Regions from separate parts of the Bariatricus sp. HCP28S3_A4 genome, predicted to be linked through region 2. Evidence: a T-box and tRNA genes for the amino acid it is inferred to sense, from the RefSeq annotation. Region 2 holds a T-box; the other holds one or more tRNA genes.
The links. The T-box of region 2 lies ahead of ACTNBF_RS01230 (valine--tRNA ligase). A T-box ahead of a tRNA ligase gene usually reads a tRNA of that ligase, here a tRNA-Val.
Positions count from the first base shown of each region.

Region 1: it encodes a tRNA-Val, which carries the amino acid that the T-box ahead of ACTNBF_RS01230 (valine--tRNA ligase) is inferred to sense. The anticodon was not compared.

Region 1 is NZ_JBQHSE010000001.1:103,860-115,394, forward strand. It holds gene ACTNBF_RS00510 (GNAT family N-acetyltransferase) at 1-614, opposite strand, end outside; gene ispF (2-C-methyl-D-erythritol 2,4-cyclodiphosphate synthase) at 611-1,165, opposite strand; gene ACTNBF_RS00520 (hypothetical protein) at 1,207-1,725, opposite strand; tRNA gene ACTNBF_RS00525 (tRNA-Val) at 1,989-2,061, shown strand; tRNA gene ACTNBF_RS00530 (tRNA-Met) at 2,082-2,155, shown strand; gene gdhA (NADP-specific glutamate dehydrogenase) at 2,302-3,636, opposite strand; gene ACTNBF_RS00540 (phosphoribosylformylglycinamidine synthase) at 4,021-7,779, opposite strand; gene ACTNBF_RS00545 (TIGR01906 family membrane protein) at 7,906-8,649, opposite strand; gene ACTNBF_RS00550 (LysR family transcriptional regulator) at 8,734-9,642, shown strand; gene ACTNBF_RS00555 (ATP-dependent DNA helicase) at 9,646-11,535, opposite strand, start outside.
Region 2 is NZ_JBQHSE010000002.1:45,488-57,022, reverse strand. It holds gene ACTNBF_RS01250 (tetratricopeptide repeat protein) at 1-364, opposite strand, end outside; gene ACTNBF_RS01245 (hypothetical protein) at 376-510, opposite strand; gene ACTNBF_RS01240 (bifunctional folylpolyglutamate synthase/dihydrofolate synthase) at 503-1,813, opposite strand; gene ACTNBF_RS01235 (LTA synthase family protein) at 1,838-4,096, opposite strand; gene ACTNBF_RS01230 (valine--tRNA ligase) at 4,180-6,828, opposite strand; T-box leader at 6,909-7,141, opposite strand; gene ACTNBF_RS01225 (DUF1015 domain-containing protein) at 7,252-8,490, opposite strand; gene ACTNBF_RS01220 (DUF6179 domain-containing protein) at 8,567-9,352, opposite strand; gene ACTNBF_RS01215 (DUF6323 family protein) at 9,357-9,893, opposite strand; gene purD (phosphoribosylamine--glycine ligase) at 10,067-11,338, opposite strand; gene purN (phosphoribosylglycinamide formyltransferase) at 11,349-11,535, opposite strand, start outside.

The DNA of each region.
Region 1 (11,535 bases), on a different contig from region 2:
CCTTTCTGACTTTTCTGCTCCCTGAGCAAAGTTTCATAATACAGCCAGTCTCTTTTGACATAAATCTGGTATTTTTCTTCCAGAATATGTTCCGCAAAAGCCGCTATTTTCTTACAATCAGACGCAAGCGCAGGTCTGAGCAGTATCCGTTTTCCATTGCCGCTGTGAAGAATTGCATCCAGCGACGGTACTTCCCCATTTGCCATGAAAGCTTCCCACTGCTCCGCCGCATACACAAAGCGAAAATCATGCGGATAATAAATCTTTTCATCTGCCGGCATCAAAAATGTAAACGGCAGTTTCTTCGTATACATATCCCTCACCGCTTTTCGGAGCAATTCTGTCATCTGCCCCTGCCCGCGATACATTCTGTCGGTAGCAACTCCCACAATATATCGGCTGCCTTCTTCCTTTTTACCAATTTGAAGCACATAAGGATTTAAATGCAGCATGGAATGAATCTCTCCATCCTTCTCGATTACGTAGATTTCATTGTCTTCCGTTTTGGAAGTATAATAATAATCTAAAAATTCTGTCGTATCTTCGTCAAACACCCGTTCCCAGAGTGGTCTCGTAAGCACATGCTCGTTTGCCTTTAGTTTTCTTAGTATCATTCTTCTGACCTCATACATCCCCGGCAGCCGGCGCAGCTTCTCCCCTCAGTCTGCATCACATCCGTACTGCTGAAATTCGTAATCTTCTCAAGAGCGCAAATTGCCTGAGCGGAAATTCCTTCTCCGCTTCCGGTAAATCCAAGCCCTTCTTCTGTTGTCGCTTTCACGTTCACTCTGTCTCTCTCAATCCCCAAAGCACTCGCTATATTTTCCTCCATCTGCGCAATATGCGGACGCATCTTCGGTTTCTGCGCAATGATAGTGGCATCAATATTTTCTACAATATACAGATTTTCCTCCAAAAGGCCTGCCACATGTTTAAGCAGCTTCATGCTGGAAATACCACTGTATTTTTCATCCGTATCCGGGAAGTGCTTCCCTATATCGCCGAGAGCCGCAGCTCCCAGAAGAGCATCCATAATCGCATGCAGAAGAACATCTGCATCGGAATGTCCCAAAAGCCCCTTCTCATAAGGAATCTTCACTCCTCCGAGAATCAAATCTCTTCCTTCCGTTAGTCTGTGTACATCATATCCCATTCCAACCCGCATATCCCGTCTTCTCCTTCCCGATATGTACCTGATTCTTCTTTTTACGGCTCTTCTTCTGCCTCTTCATCTGTTTCTTCTCCGGAAGCAGTTCCCCATCCTTCCTCATCCATTTCAGAAAAATCGGGATCCTCATCCAGAGGCTCTGCGTCTTCGTCCATCATCACTTCACCATCATCGCTGTCCTTTCCATCGCCTGAATTTGCAGATTCATTCTTTTCATCAGCAACGGTCGGAGCTTTCCACACACGTTCCGTATTGTCAGTACGCGCCGGATTCCCGGTTCCTTCTGCCTCAACTGTGGTCTCGTCAACGCTCTCATCATCATCTCCGTTTTCCGCGTCACCGGATACTTCCTTTTCTGCTTTCATATCCTTCAGGAGTTCACGGATATTCAAAATCACTGTAGCAGCACCAAATACAATAAAGATGACTCCGAAAATGATCAAAACTGTCTTGTAGTTCGGGTTGCCCTGCATAACATCCATAATCAGTTTGACACCATTATATATCAGGTATGCACCTACAAGAATCATCAACGTCCTTCTCGTTTTTCCTTGCATTTTTTCTTCCTCCGTATTCTACATCATCACAACAATTACAGTATCCTCATGTAACTGAACTGTTATTCATTCTACCATACTTGAATTGAAATTTCCATGTTTTTTCGATTACGACTTCTGTAATCCATGCCTCTTTATTCCTATCCCAAACACGTCAAATGGCATTCTCAAAAAAAATAATTTTTTTCAAAAAAAGTGTTGACATTTTGAGATCTTCGAGATATACTATAGAAGTCGGTTGCAGGAAAGCAACTTACAGAAATGGGATCATAGCTCAGCTGGGAGAGCATCTGCCTTACAAGCAGAGGGTCATAGGTTCGAGCCCTATTGGTCCCACTTCACTGAAAAGTGAATATGGCGGGATAGCTCAGTTGGCTAGAGCACACGGTTCATACCCGTGGTGTCGCTGGTTCAAATCCAGTTCCCGCTACTAAAAAGTCTGGTTTTCCAGACTTTTTTCTTGTTCAAAACAACGTGTTATTTCAGTTACGAAATAAAAAGCCGGGATCATCTCATTTCTGCGATCATCCCGGCTTATCTATTGATTATTGTTCTATCTTTTACAGTATATTTCTATTACACAATTCCCTGAGCAGTCATAGCATCTACAACTTTTTCAAATCCTGCAATGTTTGCACCCACTACATAATTGCCTTTTGCTCCGTAACGTTCTGCTGCATCAGCCATGTTATGGCAGATATTTACCATGATGTTTTTCAGTTTCGCATCAACTTCTTCGAATGTCCAGCTCAGACGTTCGCTATTCTGAGACATTTCCAGAGCAGATGTTGCAACACCGCCTGCATTCGCTGCTTTACCAGGTGCAAATAATACGCCGTTCTCCTGAAGATATTGTGTTGCTTCGATGGTTGTCGGCATATTTGCTCCTTCTGCTACTGCAATACATCCGTTTGCGACAAGCTGTTTCGCATCATCAAGAAGAAGTTCATTCTGTGTTGCACACGGAAGTGCAATATCTACTTTTACAGACCATACACCGCGTCCTTCATGGTATTCTGAGTTCGGACGATACTTCTTGTACTCTGTCAATCTTGCACGATTTACTTCTTTGATCTCTTTCAGTGCTGCCACATCGATTCCTTCCGGATCGTATACCCATCCTGTAGAATCACTTACGGTAACAACCTTTGCTCCGAGCTGCTGAGCTTTCTGTGTAGCATAAATAGCAACATTTCCAGATCCGGATACTGCCACTGTCTTGCCTGCAAGCTCAATTCCGTTGAGTTTCAGCATCTCTTCTGTCAGATACAGAAGTCCGTATCCGGTTGCTTCTGTACGTGCAAGAGATCCGCCGTAGCTTAATCCTTTACCTGTAAGAACACCTTCGTAGAGTCCGCGGATTCTCTTATACTGTCCGAACATGTAGCCGATTTCTCTTGCTCCTGTACCGATATCTCCAGCCGGCACATCCGTGTCTGCACCGATATATTTGCAAAGCTCTGTCATAAAGCTCTGACAGAATGCCATTACTTCTCTGTCTGATTTTCCCTTCGGATCAAAGTCAGAACCACCTTTACCTCCACCGATCGGAAGACCGGTAAGAGAATTCTTAAAGATCTGCTCGAATCCAAGGAACTTGATAATACCGAGGTTTACGGACGGATGGAGACGAAGCCCTCCTTTATATGGTCCGATTGCGCTGTTGAACTGTACACGGTATCCTGTGTTAACATGAACCTGTCCCTTATCGTCTACCCACGGTACACGGAACTTAATCTGTCTCTCCGGTTCTACTAATCTTTCCAGAAGCGCATCTTTTCTGAATTTTTCTTCATTCGCCTCTACTACAACACGAAGAGATTCCAAAACCTCTTTGACTGCCTGATGAAATTCCGGTTCTGCCGGATTCTTTTTAACTACTGATTCAATTACCTCATCAACATATGACATACTACTCAATACCTCCTGTTCATTTTTTCAAATGCTTTTCATATTTACCAAATCAATTTCATTATGAAAACCACTGAATAACCTTTTTCCACTTTAAAACATCCTCTATACAATGTCAAGTTTTTTTTGCTATTTTTTGCCTGTATTTGAATATCAGAGCGCATTCTGTTTCACTTTATATAATATTTCTGATTATATTATTGATTTATATTATTTTTCCTGCAAGTATTCTTTGTATTTCCTGCACGTGCATTGCTACCATTCTGTATTTTTACAAAAAAGAACCATTTTCACACATCCATATTCTTAGCAATTTGCCATATCATATGTATTGTATGAAAACGGTTCTCATTTTATTTATATTACATCAAACAGACTTGTGACTTATTTAAAATACTTCACTCCGGATTCAAAAATCTTCATATCCTGCTCGCCGTAAATATTGACAGCTACACTGTCGCCGCGACGCTCTGAATGTGCCATCTTGCCAAGTACTCGTCCATCCGGGCTTGTAATACCTTCGATCGCACAATATGAACCATTGACATTCCACTCTTCATCCATAGAAACATTGCCATCAAGATCGCAATACTGGGTCGCAACCTGTCCGTTTGCGAACAGCTTGTCAAGCCACTCCTTGCTTGCTACGAAACGTCCTTCACCATGAGAAGCCGGATTGGTATATACGCCGCCAAGTTCAGCACCCTGCAGCCATGGAGATTTGTTCGTCACAACTTTGGTATATACCATCTTGGAAATATGACGTCCGATGGTATTGTATGTCAGTGTCGGTGAATCTGCTGTCTGGCCTACGATCTCACCATAAGGAACCAATCCCAGTTTGACAAGTGTCTGGAAACCGTTACAGATTCCGAGTACAAGTCCGTCACGCTCATTCAGCAGCTTCTCAACAGCTTCTTTTAATTTTGCATTCTGGAATGCAGTTGCAAAGAATTTCGCTGAGCCATCCGGTTCATCACCTGCTGAGAATCCGCCCGGGAACATAATGATCTGGGCTTTCACAATCTCTTTTTCAAATTCGGCAACGGAATCAAGAATGTCCGCCGCATCCATGTTCTTAAATACTCTTGTCGTTACAGTCGCACCTGCACGTTCAAACGCCTTCGCACTGTCGTATTCACAGTTTGTGCCCGGGAATACCGGAATAAATACATGCGGCTGAGCGATCTTGTTTTTGCAGATATAGATATCCTTTGTATCATAAAGCGGTGATTCTACCTTCTCCTCGGATGCCTCATCGGATACAGTACGGAATACTTTCTCCAGAGTCTCAGTCCATGCGCCTTCTGCCTCTGCAAGTGTAATTCTGACATCTGCATAAGAGAATGCCGCATCATCGGTCACTTCACCAATCACGGTGTAAGTAATGCCAAGTTCTCCAACCTTGTCCGCCGGAACTTCCGCAATAATATCTCCAAATGCAGGAGCAAATAATTCTCTGGCATCCATGTTATGCTCGATCTTAACGCCCATTCCGTTACCAAATGCCATCTTGCTGACAGCGGCGATCACACCGTGACGGTCAAGCGCATATGCTGAAACGATTCTTCCATTGTGAATATCTTCCGTGAACTTACCATATTGCTCCATCACCTTATCATATGCCGGAAGCTCATATTCATCCTTTTCAATACGAAGCCATACAAGCTTGTTACCTGCTTTTTTCAATTCAGGAGAGATGATATCCTGTTCTTTTGCAACATCTACCGCAAAGGAAACCAGTGTTGGCGGTACATCAATGTGTTCGAACGTACCGGACATACTGTCTTTACCTCCGATGGACGGAAGACCGAATCCAAGCTGCGCTTTATATGCTCCGAGAAGCGCTGCAAACGGCTGACTCCATCTGGACGGATCTTCGGTCATACGGCGGAAATACTCCTGGAATGTAAAGCGAATCTTCCTGTAATCTCCTCCGCATGCAACAATCTTTGCAATGGATTCCGTCACTGCATATACAGCTCCATGGTATGGGCTCCAGCTTGACAGGTACGGATCAAATCCATAACTCATCATGGTTACGGTATCGCATTTTCCTTTCAGAACCGGAAGCTTCGCAACCATGCTCTGCGTCTCTGTCATCTGATATTTTCCACCATGTGGCATGAAGACAGAACCTGCTCCAATCGAACCGTCGAACATCTCAACAAGTCCTTTCTGTGAGCATACATTCAGGTCCTTCAGTGTATCAAGCCATTTTTCTTTTACATCATTTACTTCTACCTGCTGTACAAGCGGGCTGTCTGCTCTGTTAGGAATGTCAACTTTTACAGTTGTCTCCTGATGTGCACCATTTGTATCAAGGAATGCACGGGAAATATTTACAATTTCCTTTCCTCTCCAGGACAATACCAGTCGCGGCTCTTCCGTTACAACAGCAACTTTTGTCGCTTCCAGATTCTCTTCCTTTGCATATGCAAGGAACTGCTCGGCATCCTTCGGATCAACAACCACAGCCATACGTTCCTGCGATTCTGATATCGCAATTTCTGTTCCGTCCAGACCGGCATATTTCTTCGGTACTTTATCCAGATCAACACGAAGTCCATCTGCAAGTTCTCCGATTGCTACAGAAACACCGCCTGCTCCGAAGTCGTTACATTTCTTGATCAGTCTGCTGACTTCTTCTCTGCGGAACAGTCTCTGAATCTTACGCTCTGTCGGCGGGTTACCCTTCTGAACCTCAGCGCCACAGGTCTCAATCGATTCTTCTGTATGAACTTTGGAAGATCCGGTTGCTCCGCCGCAGCCGTCACGGCCGGTGCGTCCGCCAAGCAGGATAATGATATCTCCCGGATCGGAAGTCTCACGAATAACAGCACGTCTCGGAGCCGCAGCCATAACTGCTCCGATTTCCATACGTTTTGCCACGTAATCCGGATGATAGATTTCTTTTACAAGGCCGGTTGCAAGACCGATCTGATTACCATAAGAACTATAGCCATGTGCGGCACTGCGGACAAGTTTCTTCTGCGGAAGCTTTCCTTTGATCGTCTCTTTTACTGAAACGGTTGGATCTGCCGCTCCTGTCACACGCATAGCCTGATATACATAAGTACGTCCTGACAGCGGGTCGCGGATCGCTCCTCCAAGGCAGGTAGCCGCTCCACCAAACGGTTCAATCTCTGTCGGATGGTTATGGGTTTCATTCTTGAAGTTCACAAGCCATTCTTCTTCAACACCATCTACTTCAACCGGCACAACGATACTGCAGGCATTGATCTCATCAGACTCTTCCTGATCTTCCAGTTTTCCTTCCCTTTTGAGTTTTCTCATCGCCATCAGAGCAAGATCCATCAGGCAGACAAATTTGTCTTCACGCCCTTTAAAGATCTCACTGTGTGTCTGTAAGTATTCTTTATAAGTATCTTCGATCGGAGCACGATAATCCCCCTCCCCAAAGCTTACATCTGTAAGTTCCGTAGAGAACGTCGTATGGCGACAGTGATCAGACCAGTATGTGTCAAGGACACGGATTTCTGTCATAGAAGGATCTCTCTTCTCTTCTCCCCGGAAATAATTCTGAATATGCAGAAAATCTTTAAAAGTCATTGCAAGCCCCAGAGAATCATATAATGCCTTCAGTTCCTCTTCCGGCATATCCTTGAATCCCTCGAAAATCTTAACATCTGCCGGCTCATCGAACTTGGTCACCAGTGTTTCCGGCTTATCAAGACTCGTTTCTCTTGAATCAACAGGGTTGATACAATGAGCTTTGATTGCATCAAATTCAGCATCACTGATCTCACCTTCAATCACATAAGTTGTAGCAGTTTTGATAACCGGAAGCTCATCTTCCTTAATAAACTGCACACACTGGACTGCCGAATCCGCTCTCTGGTCGAACTGTCCCGGAAGGAATTCCACAGAAAAAATACGGTCATTCTCTCCATGTGGAAAATCTTCATGATAAAGAACATCTACCGGTGGTTCTGCAAAAACGCCATTACATGCTCTGTCAAATGTGGCATCCGAGAGATTCTCCACATCATAACGAATCAACACCCTTACATTTGTAACCGATTTGATTCCGAGGTAACTCTTCACTTCATGTCCAAGTTCCTTCGCCTGAACGGCAAATTCAGGTTTTTTCTCCACATACACTCGTTTTACACTGTTCATAATTTCCTCCATTAGTTAATCATATTTTAAACTGCGTGAGGCAGCATAAGTTACTGCATAGTCTTATTCTATCACATTCATTTTTATAAGTATAGTCAATATATCTAAACTGTTTTATAAGTTTTTCTAATTAACATTCTCTTCTTTTCTGTCCAATCGTTTACTTATCACACAAACAATAAGAGATCCCAAAAGCATAACAATAAAGATAACAGCAATCCGGATAACCATGTCAAAGAAGAATCCTTCCGGGAGCATTCGTATCATATAGTCATATTCCGGATCGAACATCCACAGATCATTGTCAAAAAACAATTCATGAAAAATCACGAAGCATTTCGTAAAGTTTTGCGAGATCAGAACGCCCAGAGCCACAATAACAACTGCAAAAACCGCGAGTATCCGCTCATACATATACGGTATGATTTTTTTCCAATTTCCTTTGAGCGCAAACAATGCAATAACTCCTGCAATAAGAATAATAAACGTTGCTCTCCTCAGGGATAGTCCACCCAGAAACAGTCCCTGCACATCTTCCATATGCAGTCTATCCTGTTCATTAAAAAAATCCTGTCGTTCCCCTTCTACCATTGTCTCGATCCTTAAGACCTCTTCCTTTCCTCTTAGATAAGACATCATATATTCTGTGACTTCCATGATGTCCTCCATTTCCATATCCAGCTGCTCCTCAACTCCGTATTTACTGTATTCTTTTTCATAAAAATCAAAATCACTGTAAATACCGATTTCAAAACTGCTGATCAAAAATATAAAAATCAAGCTCAGAGCAATTACACCACCCAGAAATTTATGAAGCCATGTTTCACCTATAATTTTCCCGTTGTCTTTTCTTCCTGTCGCTTTCTTCATGATTCCATCTTTCCTTTCGATCTCTCTTGTTTTTTTCTTCCACATCTCTTATAATACAAATGAGTTTTATAAGGAGGACTAATAATGGATATTAATTACGAATTATATAAAGTGTTTTATTATGTGGCCGATACTCTGAGCTTCTCAGAAGCATCCAAGCAGCTCTATATCTCTCAATCTGCCGTCAGCCAGTCCATCAAAGCCCTGGAGAAGAAGCTGGATCAGACTCTTTTTATAAGAAGTACGAAAAAAGTACAACTCACCCCGGAAGGCGAGATTCTTCTTCGCCACATTGAACCGGCGATCCACCTGATCAAGCGCGGCGAGGCTCAGATTCTGGAATCCGCCACCACCGGCGGACAGATCCGAATCGGTGCAAGTGACACCATCTGCCGATACTTTCTGGTTCCCTATCTGGAACGCTTTCACAGAGCTTTTCCAAATGCCCACATAAAAGTGACCAATGCTACATCTATTAAATGTACCGAACTTTTGGAGACAGGTCAAGTGGATTTGATCGTAGCAAACTATCCAAACGCATACCTCGGCAATCTGGTCTCCATAAAAAAAATAAAAGAATTTCAGGATGTATTTATCGCCAATCACGCATTTCGCGAATTGAAAGGACATCCCTTATCCTTAAAGCAGCTTCTGGATTACCCAATCATCATGCTGGACAAAAAAAGCACGACAAGCGAATTCCTTCACTCTCTGTTTCAGAAGCATCAGCTCGATCTCGTCCCGGAGATTGAACTCAGCAGCAACGACCTGTTGATTGATCTTGCAAGCATCGGTCTGGGGATCGCCTTTATCCCGGATTATTGTTTTCCGATAAAGTCCGACGATCTCTTCATCGTTGAGACTACCGAAAAACTTCCAAAAAGACAGCTTATTGCCGCCTATAACGAACATGTTCCCATCTCAAGAGCGGCTCAGGCTTTTCTTAATTATTTTGACGAACCTGTCATCTCCCAAAATCCTGATACGATCTGACTTTTAGGCATTCTGGCTATCCCAGAATGCCTTCACTTTCTCCTCCACATCTTCTAAAACGCAGGCTCCACAATCCTCCCATTCTCTTGGAAATATCTCCCGGCACCGGCGCTCCCGAAACCGTTCATCCAAAAGGAGAATCACACCTCTGTCCTCTTCCGTCCGGATTACTCTTCCTGCTGCCTGCAGCACCTTATTCATTCCCGGGTACAGATATGCATAGTCAAATCCCTGTCCGCCGTCTTTGTCAAAATAATCCTTGAGAATCGCTCGTTCACTGCACACCTGGGGAAGGCCGGTACCAATAATAAAGGCACCGATCAGTTTTTCTTCCGCAAGATCAATGCCTTCCGAAAAGATTCCTCCCATCACGCAAAAACCGACCAGACTTCCTTCGCGCACTTCCTCAAATGTTTCCAGAAAAATCTCTCTTGCTTCTTCGTTCATATAGTGAGATTGCAGAATACACTCCGTCTGACCATCTCCCATCTCGCACCGCATTTTCTCAAAAGCATCATATACAGCTTCCATAAATTGATAGGATGGACAAAACGCCATATAGTTTCCCTGCTTCGCGCGAACAGTCCGCCAGATATATTCCGCATATCGCTTATACATATCTTCCGTTCGCTTCTTATATCGTGTACTGACATCCGTTCCGTTTAGTATCAAACGTCTGCTCTGGTCAAATGTAGATTCCGCATAGACCGCATAATTATCCTTGTCCGTGCTCAGCAGCTTTTTATAATACTGTATTGGCAAAAGCGTTGCCGAAAAAAAGATCGTACTATTCCCCATATCCAGATATTTCTGGAGATTTGCCGCCGGATTGACACAGAAAAGCTTCAACATAAATCTCTGATCCTTCTGCATTTGCGAATAGATCACATAATTTTCATCCAATGCCTCATAAATACTGATGAAGGAACGAATCGAAAAATAAAAATCCCGGACAACATCCGCCACGTTCCTGTCCTGACAGTTCTCCAGGAACGTTTCAATCCTCGGCATGAGATTCATTAATTTCAGGTAAATATGGGAAGCACTGCTCACCACCCGATAATCTTCACATTCCTTCTTCATTGCCAGTAGAAGCTTATTACACTCATCCAACCTTTTCGCAAGTTTATAATCAAGCGTCTTCACCAGTTTTTTCACATTCAGAAAATCTTCTTTGTAGATCTCTGCACTGTACATCTGTCTTCCGCGCTCGACAAGATTATGCGCTTCATCAATCAGAAAAATATACTCCCCCGATACTCCTTCGGAGAAAAACCGCTTCAAATGTGCATTTGGATCAAATACATAATTATAATCACAGATCACAGCATCTGCCCATGTGGATACATCGAGTCCCATCTCAAACGGACACACACAGTGCTTTTTCGCCTGTTCTTCCAGCGCTGCTCTGCTCATCTCGTCCGTGGAAGTAAGCAGTTCGTACACGGCGTCATTTACACGGTCAAAATGTCCTTTTGCGTACGGACAGTATTCCGGATTGCATTCCGTCTCATCGCAAAAACAGATCTTCTCCTTCGCCGTCAGCGTGATCACCTTCATTTTCAGTCCCTGCTCTTTCAGGATTTGAAACGCCTGCTCGGCAACCGTTCTTGTGATCGTCTTCGCCGTCAGATAAAAGATCTTTTCCCCCAGCTCCTCCCCGACTGCTTTCACAGCCGGAAACACTGCCGATAACGTCTTTCCGACACCGGTCGGTGCCTGAATAAACAGTTTTTTCTTTCTCAGGATCGTACGATAAACGGATGCCGCCAGCTCTTTCTGTCCTTTCCGGTACGAAAAAGGAAACTGGACTCCTTTTGCAGATGCGTTCCGCTTTCTGCGCCATTCCACTTGGAATTTCGCCCATTTTTCATATTTCATGATCAGTTCATC
Region 2 (11,535 bases):
TGATTGCAAGATCCTCTCCATTCTGGCGACAATATAGAAGGCACTGATTGTATTTGTGAATCGCCTGATTGATCGTCTCCAGCTCACTCGGTGTCTCCTGTACTTTTTTAATATAGTAATTGGCAATATTCTCATAAGACTTGAAATTCTTACTGATGATCCACTCCACCAAAGCCTCTACCACTTCGCCTCGGCCATAATACACAAGTCCCAATAGATTTCTTGCCGCAATATTCTCTCTGTTATATTGTAAACTCCTCCTCAAAGACAAAATAGCCCCGGACAGATCCCGGATTTTTGCCTTTTTCAGACCATCATTGTACCAGTAATTTGACTGATACGCAAACTTCTGTAAATAATCCATGAAACTCTCCCCTATTTTGCTTTTTCAAGCATCTCCCGCAAAATATCTGTCATATCCGTCAAATCTTCTTCATAAACAGCTTTTTCAATCTCTTCCACTTCCAGACTTGGTTTAAATTTCTTCAGTTCTTCTTCAAAATTAAGCATGTCTGCCTCCTATCAGCCTTTTCAGCTCACCAATCAGATACAAAGAACCAAGGCAATACAGCCTTCCATTCTTTCCTTTCTCTTCTATTGCACGTTCAAATGCCTCACTAAGAGACGCTTCTTCCAGAACCGGCTTTTCCGTATATTTCTCAAATACTTCCGCCAGGGTCCTGGCATCTGCCCCTCTTTTATCTTCCAGTTTTGTTATAACATATACGTCTGCATCCACATCCTGACAAAGCACCTTGATCATATGTTCATAATCTTTATCCGAAACAGCCGAAAATAAAATGACCAGTTTATCTTTCAATAAATTCCCTGCTTTTTTCTGCTCCCGGATACTTTCCGCGAATCGGTTTATTGCAGCCAGATTATGTGCCCCATCCAGAACGACATTCTTCATAACTGTTTCCATTCTTCCCGGCCAGTATGTGGCAGCCACTGCGGCCTTCCATTTCTCCGTGTCTGCCTCATCACCCAATATGGACCGCATCGCCATAATGGCTATTCCTGCATTCATAACCTGATAAATGCCGGTACTTTCAACCTGCCATTTGGTATTACTATCATACTCACTACAAATAGAAAAAGCAATATGTTTGTCCGTAATTTCCTGAATTTCGAACGCATCTTTCCCGATTTCTTTACATGGTGCACCGACATTTGCTGCCATTCGACGGATTACGGCAGCTGCTTCCGGACAGCTTCCATCGAAGAAAACCGGAACCTTTGCCTTTATGATCCCGGCCTTTTCTGCAGCAATCTGTTCCAACGTATCCCCCAGAATCTCTGTATGATCCATTCCAATGGAAGTAATCACCGTAAGACACGGATGCGCAAATGAGTTTGTCGCATCCAGACGTCCTCCCAGCCCGGTCTCCAGAATCACATACTCTGTCCCGGCATCTTCAAATGCTGTCATTCCCATTCCGTACAGAAATTCAAAATACGAGGGGTGTCCGATTCCTTCCTCTTCCATTTCATTCACGACACCCTTCACACTGTTAAATATTTTTTCAAATTTTTCATCTGTAATGTCGATTCCGTTAATTTTGATTCTCTCATTCATTTTTTCTAAATGAGGGGATGTAAAAAGTCCAACACTTTTCCCCTCAGAAAGAAGAATCGCCTGCATATATGCGCAGACGCTCCCCTTTCCATTCGTCCCTGCCACATGAATGATTTTTCTGTTGTGACAGGGACTTCCAAGTCTTCTCAAAAAATCCCGAGTATGTTCTAATGTGTGTTTTTTCGTAAATTTAGGTATCTCTTCTATATAATGAATAATTTCTTCGTAATTCACGCTTTCCCCTCACTGTGCAGAATGTTACTGATTTTCCTCCGTTTCCGGCTCTTTTTCTGCATCTGTATCCTTCACTTCAGAAACTGTCGTACCCTGATCTCTTTCCAGTTGCTGCTTCAGCTCGTCTGTATATTTTAATAGGTTTCCACTCATCCAGATATATTCCGCAGATGTGCGAAATATCGTATTGCTGGATCCCACCTGACTAACTGTTATAATATCGCCCTCTTCCAGTTTGCTTTCCGGAAGTTCAATTCGCGTATTATTCAAAAATGTGCTCTTCTGCTTCTCTCCGTTAATATAAACTTTACTCCATTTCGTAAAGTTTGTTCCATAGAGGCTGTAACTTCCATTCAGATTACTATTCAGTCCGGTCAGCGTCACTTCTTTAATTCCCATTTCCATATGGCCTTCCGTAATCGGAAGCTCTCCCTCATACACATACTGTTTTCCATAAAGTATATCATACTGCAGAAGTTCCAGATCGAGCAGATAATCCTTCGTCTTTCTTCTCTGCTGATGGTAATTAAATACTGTTCCGGAATGCAGTCCCAACCGTTCCATCACATCGGCCATAATCTGATATGCCGGTATATTGCGATCCTGCTTCTCAAGTCCAAGATTATCCCAGATCACATAATTCGTATTATAGAGATAACGGCTCTTCAGATCCTTTGCCTCCAGTCCCATTGTCGGAAGATGGTCACCATAGAAAACAATGACCGTAGGCTCTCCCCGCTCTTCCATCATCTTCACCAGATTTCCGGCAAACTGATCCATCTCATATACCTGATTGACATAATATTCCCAGGCATTATTCTTTTCCTCAGTTTCCATTCCGCTGACTGTGATCCTCGGATTCTCGATCAGCTTCGTCTCCGGGTAATTTCCATGGCCCTGCACACTAATGGTAAAGACAAAATCCTGCTGTTCTGTTGAATCCAACGCATCCGCAATATGCGTTAGAAGAATATCATCCTTGGCCCATCCGTTTTCAGTCAACTGAAGAATATTCATAAATTCTTTACTGGTAAATGTATCAAATCCAATATTGTTAAATACTTTTGCACGACTGTAGAAATTTCCGCCGTTGTTATGAATCGCATGTGTACCATATCCGAACTCGGCAAATGCAGTGGCTGCACTCTCTGCCGTCTGATTCTTGAGAACCGTTTTATACGGATATTCTCCCGGGCCGAAATAACGCAGGTTCATCCCCGTCAGCACCTCAAATTCCGTGTTCGCCGTGCCGGCACCTACAGAAGGCACTTTAAAATACCCGGAAGAATACTCTTCAAACATCTCTCTAAGATTTGGCAACGGATCCATCGATGTCTGAAGTGCTTCATACTCAGAAGTGTCAAAGAATGACTCCAGCTGCACAAAAAGCACATTCGGCATAACATCCGTATCAGCAGTACTCTCTGTCAGTTCTCCGTTATTGCTGATTCTCTGAATTGTATCTTCATTATAATCATTCGGCTGCGAAATTCCTGTATTAAACAGGCTCGCGGCAAAGCAATATGGAAGTCCATAATCCTCATAGGCAAACGCAATATTCCCAAAATATGTGGAAACAACTCTGTTTTCAACTGCCAGATCTGTCACCAGAGAATATGCTCCAAAGCTCACAATAACACCTGCAAGCGCAAGAAGACGGTGCAATTTTCCTTCATATTGCCCTCCTCTTCGCCACATGGCAACACCCCATACCAAAAGTGCACTCACACCGACTGCAATCATGATCAGTTCTAACGGGGAAAAATAATTAGTAAAAAGCGATAGGCCTTCTTTAAAAGTCTTCAAATCTTGGGCATTAAAAGGCGTAACTCGTTTCAACAGCATGATGCCATTGCAGACCCCCAGGAACAACCATACCACGCTGATAATAATTCTTGCAAACACCCTCCGCCGTACCAGATATACAACGGTAAAAGTGACAAATATCATAAATGCATTATAGGAAAATACAAGCGGTGACTCTGTCATGTAATCCCATGCTTCTATCAAAGAATGTCTTGATAAGGCTTCAATTATAAAATTGATCAGAATTGCCCAGATTGCGTGAAGAAGCAGCGAGAAACGATTCATCAGCCGGTAATACGGTGCCATCTTTCTGGAAAATTCACTGTTTCTTCGCTCCTCCAGAATCCTTTCCCGGCGTTCATGCTTCATTTTCCAGTAATCCTTGATGTCTTCCATTCTTAAATTCTTCAGTTTTTGAATACTTCCACTGATATCAGGTTTCTTGAATTTGAATTTCTTAAACTGAATTTTTTTCATAAAACAACCTCTTGTATTCCTCTCTTTTTACGTTTTTATGCACCATTCAGGCAGATACCTTCCGGCATCTGCCTGCCATACTTTTATTTTTTCAGACCTGCAAGACGTTCTTTTACCTGCTCAAGCATCTGTGTATATTTTTCAAGCTTCGCCTTTTCCTCATCAACCTTTGCCTGAGGTGCTTTGCTGACAAATTTTTCATTGTTCAGCATTCCGTTTGCGCGGGCAATTTCTTTGTTCAGTCTTGCCTCTTCTTTTGTAAGACGCTCAATTTCCTGTTCAAAATCGATCAGTTCTTCCAGCGGAACATAAACCACTGCATCCGGCACTACGATCGACACCGCATCATCTGCAATACCTGCTTTATCAGCCTGAATATCCAATTCGCTCGCACTCATAAGCGGACATGCCGAAGTGATCAGCTGCGTAAGTCCTTCCCTGAGTTCAGCACTTTCACATACGACAAACACTTTCGCTTTGCGGCTAGGCGGAACATTCATCTCTGCACGTGCATTTCTTACACCGCGGATGACTTCCTTCATGTGATCGGTAACCTTCTCTGCTTCCGGGAAGTTCCACTCATCAATATAGCTCGGCCAGGAAGACATCATCAAAGATTCCTCTTCCGGAACCAGTGCTCCATAAATCTCCTCCGTTACAAACGGCATAAATGGATGCAGCATCTTCAGTGCATTTCCAAGAACCGTTTTCAGAGTCCAGAGTGCTGCATTTGCACTCTTATAGTTCTCATCAGAATGATAGATTCTGTATTTTACAAGTTCGATATACCAATCACAGAATTCATCCCAGATGAAATCATATACTTTCTGTACTGCGATACCAAGTTCGAATTTGTCCATATTGTCAGTCACATCTTTTGCAAGTGTATTCACCTTGGACAAAATCCATTTATCCGTCATGGTCAGATCCCTGTCATCCGGTTTGGAGATCACTTTGTCTTCCATATTCATCAGGATGAACCGTGATGCATTCCAGACTTTATTTGCAAAATTCCGGCTGGATTCCACACGTTCATTGTAGAAACGCATATCATTTCCCGGTGCATTTCCGGTTACCAGTGTAAGACGCAATGCATCGGCGCCGTACTCGTCGATAATTTCCAGCGGATCGATTCCGTTTCCAAGTGATTTACTCATCTTACGTCCCTGAGAGTCACGTACCAGTCCATGGATCAGTACGGTATGGAACGGTGCCTTTCCGGTATGCTCGTATCCGGAGAATACCATACGGATTACCCAGAAGAAAATGATATCGTATCCGGTTACCAGTACATCTGTCGGATAGAAGTAATCCAGATCCTCTGTCTTATCCGGCCAGCCGAGTGTGGAGAATGGCCACAGTGCAGAACTGAACCATGTGTCCAGTGTATCTTCATCCTGTGTAAAATGTTTGCATCCGCAATGCGGGCAAACCTCCGGCATCTCTCTTGCGACTACAAACTCACCGCATTCATCACAGTAGTAAGCCGGGATTCTGTGCCCCCACCAGATCTGACGGGAAATACACCAGTCACGGATATTTTCCAGCCAGTGCAGGTAAATCTTATTGAAACGCTCCGGAACAAACTTCAGTTCTCCCTTTTGAATTGCTTCGATAGCCGGCTTTGCCAGTTCGTCCATCTTAACAAACCACTGTGGTTTGATCAGCGGTTCTACCGTTGTTCCGCATCGGTCATGAGTTCCTACATTATGTGTATGTTCTTCAATTTTAACCAGATATCCCTGTTCTTCCAGATCTGCTACGATAGCCTTTCTTGCCTCATAACGATCCATGCCGGAATATTTTCCATAGCCTTCTACGATCGTTGCATCGTCATTCATGATATTGATCTCCGGAAGGTTATGACGTTTTCCTACTTCAAAGTCGTTCGGATCGTGAGCCGGTGTGATCTTAACCGCTCCTGTTCCAAATTCTTTATCCACATAAGAATCGGCAACAATCGGTATTTCTCTTCCAACCAGTGGAAGCAGTACCATCTTGCCTACAATATCTGTATATCTCTCATCATCCGGATGTACCGCAATCGCCGTATCACCAAGCATCGTCTCCGGACGCGTTGTAGCGATCTCAAGGAACCGGTCTGTTCCGATGATCGGATACTTGATATGCCAGAAATGTCCTGCCTGTTCTTCGTGTTCTACTTCTGCGTCTGAAAGACAGGTCTTACATACCGGACACCAGTTGACGATGCGTGAGCCTTTGTAAATATATCCTTTTTCATATAAGCGGATGAATACTTCTTCTACTGCTTTGGAACATCCTTCGTCCATGGTGAAACGTTCTCTGTCCCAGTCACAGGATACACCGAGCTTTTCAAGCTGTCTCTCGATGGTTCCGGCATATTCTTCCTTCCACTGCCAGGTCCTCTTAAGGAATCCTTCTCTTCCCAGCTCTTTCTTATCAATTCCTTCTGCTTTGAGTTGATTCGTAACCTTTACTTCTGTCGAAATCGCCGCATGGTCTGTTCCCGGAATCCAGAGTGCATTGTAGCCCTGCATTCTTTTGTAACGGATCAGGATGTCCTGAAGCGTATTGTCAAGCGCATGTCCCATGTGCAGCTTTCCTGTGATATTCGGTGGCGGCATCACCGTTGTAAACGGCTTCCTGTCTCTGTCCACCTCTGCGTGGAAGTACTTTTTCTCACACCACTTTTTGTAAAGCTTCGGTTCAATTTCTTTCGGATTATATGTTTTCTCCAAATTCTTACTCATTGCTTCCTCCTCAAATTTCATTCACTTTCTGTGTGTTCATAAAGGTTCCGCCAAGAATGTAAAAACGCCCTCTACAAAACGTAAAGGGCGTAGTAATCACGCGGTACCACCTTTGTTATATGAAGTCTCTCTAATACTTCATATATCTCATAGTTCTGTAACGGAAACCACCCCGTGATATCCTACTCGCCCGTTCAGATATCCGGCTCAAAAGCTACCTTCTGTATCCGTTTCCCGCGAACCACCTTTCAGCCAGTGAATGGTCCTCTCTTTCCGGCCCTAAATACATACTCCTCTTTCTCTCTGCCTTTCTCATAACTATTGATTATAATAGTATTCAATCCCCGGTTTGTCAAGAATGGAAAATCAAGATTCATAAAAGATTCATAAAATCTTTAGAATCTAGTGTGCTGGGGCAGTGCACTAAAACTCATGAATAAAGATTCCGCTTCTTAGTTTTGGTTCAAACCATGTGGATTTTGGCGGCATCAGTCTCCCTTCATCCGCCACTTCAAGAAGTTCCCGCATAGAAGTCGGGAACATGGCAAATGCCACTGCATTTTCCTCCCCATCCACAATATTCATCAGTTCCTTAAGGCCGCGGATTCCTCCGACAAACTGGATCCTTGTATCGGTCTTCGGATCCTGGATTCCCATAACCGGTGAAAGAATGTGATCCTGAAGAATAGAAACATCCAAACCTCTCACGGCATCTTCCGGGCAAATTTTCGGTTTTGCCTTAAGAAGGTACCATCCTTCTTCTAGATACATGGCAATTCCACCTTTCTGCCGCGGCCGGATTTCTTCTTTCCCTGTGTACTCAACCCAAAACCCGCTCTTAAGAAGCTCCGGAAGATTTCCAATAATCTCACTTGGAACCTGATGCACCACTCTGTTATAATCCAGAATCCTTAGTTCTGCCTCATCAAAAAGAACCGCCAGAAAATAATTAAATTCTTCTTTTCCGGTGTATTCCGGATTTTCCTTTCTTCTCTTAAGCGCCACCTTTACAGCTGACGCTGCCCGATGATGTCCATCTGCGATATAAAGACTATCCAGTTCACCGAATCGTCTGCAGATATCCAGGTTCCATTCTTCCTCTTCTATTTTCCAGACACGATGCCTGATTCCATCATCACTCACGAAATCATACACCGGCATCCGGGATACCGCCTCCGTAATCTTTTCTCTGATTCCTTCATTGGAACGATAAGCCAGAAAAATGGGCCCCGTATGTGCACTGCAGATATCGACGTGCCGAATCCGGTCAATTTCTTTGTCCTCTCTGGTATTCTCATGTTTTTTTATAACCTGATTCAGATAATCATCTACGGATGCACAGCACACCAGTCCTCTCTGGCTCCTGCCATCCATGGTAAGTTCATAAAGATAGAGACAGGGATTCTCATCCTGAACAAACTGCCCCTCTGCCTTCATTTCCCGAAGTGTATCACGGGCTCTTTCGTATACCTGTTCCGAATACATATCCGTCCCTTCCGGAAACTGCGTCTCCGCACGGTCTATTTTCAAAAAAGACAATGGATTATTCTCCACGATTTTTCTCGCCTCTCTGCTGCTGTATACATCATACGGGAGTGCTGCAATCTGCGCGACAACCTCCGGCGCCGGACGGACTCCTCTGAACGGTCTGATCTCTGCCATGTTCTTCACCCTCTTCTATCACATTTGATAAATTTATGTCCAGTTTACTCTCTTTGTTCTTATTTCGCAATAGAAATTATCTCTGTTTCAACTCCACACAGAAATCTTTTACATCTTCCCTGAGATACCGCAGCAAATCCTTCGAGTCTTTGTACTGCTCCTTCACGAGAATTCTCAGATACCCTTCTATCGCCCTTTCCAGGTGCTCCGGCTCCGGTACATTCTCCCCCATCATACGGCGAAGAATTCCCCGCAGCACGATATTGCAGATATTGAAAAACTGCCTTTCATAATCATACTGATATTCTTCCAGTGTTCTTCTGACATACTCATCGGGAAGTTTTCCAAGGAATCTCTGCTCCAGGCGGATTGCTTCCACATATTTCTCAACCGCATCTACTCCCTGAAGCTGCTCCATGCTCCAGAGCACCGGATAGTCCATCGTGATAACCGGATCCTGAGGGGCAAATCTCGGGTTATAGTAACGCAGAAATACCGGAATACCCTTTTCAAATGTATCTTTGTAATTTTCATTGCCGTATGATTTAAAATTCGGAAGAATGACATGATACATACGTCTGACACAATCCACTTTTTCCAGTACAATCTGGTATCCTCTCTCATAAGCCAGTTCAGCCGGAACTTTCTTCTTAGAAACCTCCGGCATCTGTCTATCCGCCTCCCCTTCTTTATCTGTTTCCTGCTCTTCCTGCACATATTCCCGGATGCAATACTGCACCGCTTCCATCAGATGTGCTGCCGCTTCGTAGGTAATCGATGTACTTTCTTTAGAAGTATATTTCTCTGCAAGCCGGATTACGATTGGTATCAGTTCCTCTATCTCATATTCCAGATATTTCATCTCGCTACCTCCAACACAATTCTTTCAATACTTCCAGATAAACTTCGTGATCCCAACGGGATGCCAGATCGAATTTTCCGTATTCTGACTTTCCTTCTGTCACATGGTATCCCTGATATCCTGCCCGGATCGCCTGCGCAAAAACATCCAGACAGGTGCTCTCCAGATATTCCAGATCTCCATAACAGACAGTCTCAAACTGCTCCTTCATAAAATGCAGAAGCTCGTCATCCGATATTTCATCCATCATCTCATTCTTGTAAAGAAAGAAAATGTCCTGAAGATGTCCGATCGTCTCCACATAATTTCTCTGGGAAATGTAATCCGAATCGCAGAATTCATAAATGATCTTCGGAAGGATGCTCTCCCCATATTCGATTCTTTTCTGCTCCTTCAGACTTTTCGACTTTTCATTCACCAGAAGCTTCGCATCCTCCTCTGATAATACAAGGCCAAATTTTTCTGTAACCTGATTGGTCGCTATGACTTTCGCCAGCTGGTTTTGTCCGGACAGGATCTGCATCCAGTTTTTCTCTTCCATCCTGATTTCCCCCTTATTATGATTTCATTTGGTTTATCGTCTGCCGATTATACCGCAGTACAGAATTATTTACCAGTCTTGAAATTTTGGCCATTTTATGGTAATATAATTACAGAAAGAGGAAAGATTTTCGATAATTCATCAAAATCTTTCCTCTTTCTGTACTGTTTTATCTATGCTTCATCAATCGCTTTTCCGATATCATGGCGCATATATTTATTATCAAATTTTACCCATTCGGTTGCCGCATATGCATTTGCACGTGCTTCTTTCAGGGTCGCACCCTTCGCGGTCACACCCAGTACACGTCCTCCGTTCGTCACGATCTGATCGCCGTTAAACTTTGTTCCGGCATGGAAGCAGTAATATCCTTCATGCTTCTTGAATTCTTCCAGTCCCGTGATCGGAAGTCCCTTTTCGTATGCGAGCGGATAACCGTCTGAAGCTAATACAACACAGACTGCTGCGTTGTCTTCAAATTCCAGATTAATCTGATCCAGCGTTCCGTCGATACAGGCTTCAATGACCTCGATCAGATCATTCTTCATTCTCGGAAGAACAACCTGTGCTTCCGGATCTCCGAATCTTGCGTTGTACTCCAGAACTTTCGGTCCGTCCTGTGTCAGCATCAGTCCGAAGAAAATGATTCCCTTGAATTCTCTTCCTTCTGCCGCCATAGCGTCTACCGTTTTCTGGTAAACATATTTCTGACAGAATTCATCTACTTCTTCCGTGTAGAACGGGCTTGGAGAGAATGTTCCCATTCCTCCGGTGTTCAGTCCCTGATCGCCGTCCTTTGCACGCTTGTGATCCTGTGCACTTGTCATCGTCTTGATCGTCTTGCCGTCAACAAATGAGAGAACAGACACCTCACGTCCGGTCATAAATTCTTCAACAACCATCGTATTACCTGAGGCACCGAACTTTTTGTCAAGCATGATTTCTTTGACACCGTCTTTCGCCTCTTCCAGCGTGTTGCAGATCAGCACGCCTTTACCGAGTGCAAGTCCGTCGGCCTTCAGCACGATCGGGAATTTCGCTGTTTCCAGATAAGCAAGCGCTTTTTCCGGGTCATCAAAGTTTTCATACGCTGCTGTCGGGATATCATATTTTTTCATCAGATCTTTAGAGAACGCCTTGCTTCCTTCCAGGATCGCCGCATTTTTTCTCGGACCGAATGCACGGATACCTGCAGCTTCAAACTCGTCTACCAGACCGCCTACCAGCGGATCATCCATTCCCACGATTGCAAGATCAATTGCGTTATCCTTCGCAAATGCTGTCAGCTTATCGAATTCCATTGCTCCGATCGGAACACATTCTGCGAATTCTGCAATCCCCGCATTTCCGGGTGCACAATAAATCTTTTCTACTTTGCTGCTCTTTGCCACACAATACGCGATAGCGTGCTCTCTTCCGCCGCCGCCAACAATTAATACCTTCATAAGTCCCTCCTTACTGTGTGATGGATACCTTTCCATCCACAATCTGAACCTTACCATTTGCAATCAGATCAATAGCCTGCGGAAGAATCTTCCATTCCGCCTGCTCCATGACACGTCTCTGCAGGATTTCCGGAGTGTCACCTTCTTCTACTGATACTGCTTTCTGCAGAATGATCGGTCCGGTATCTGTTCCTTCA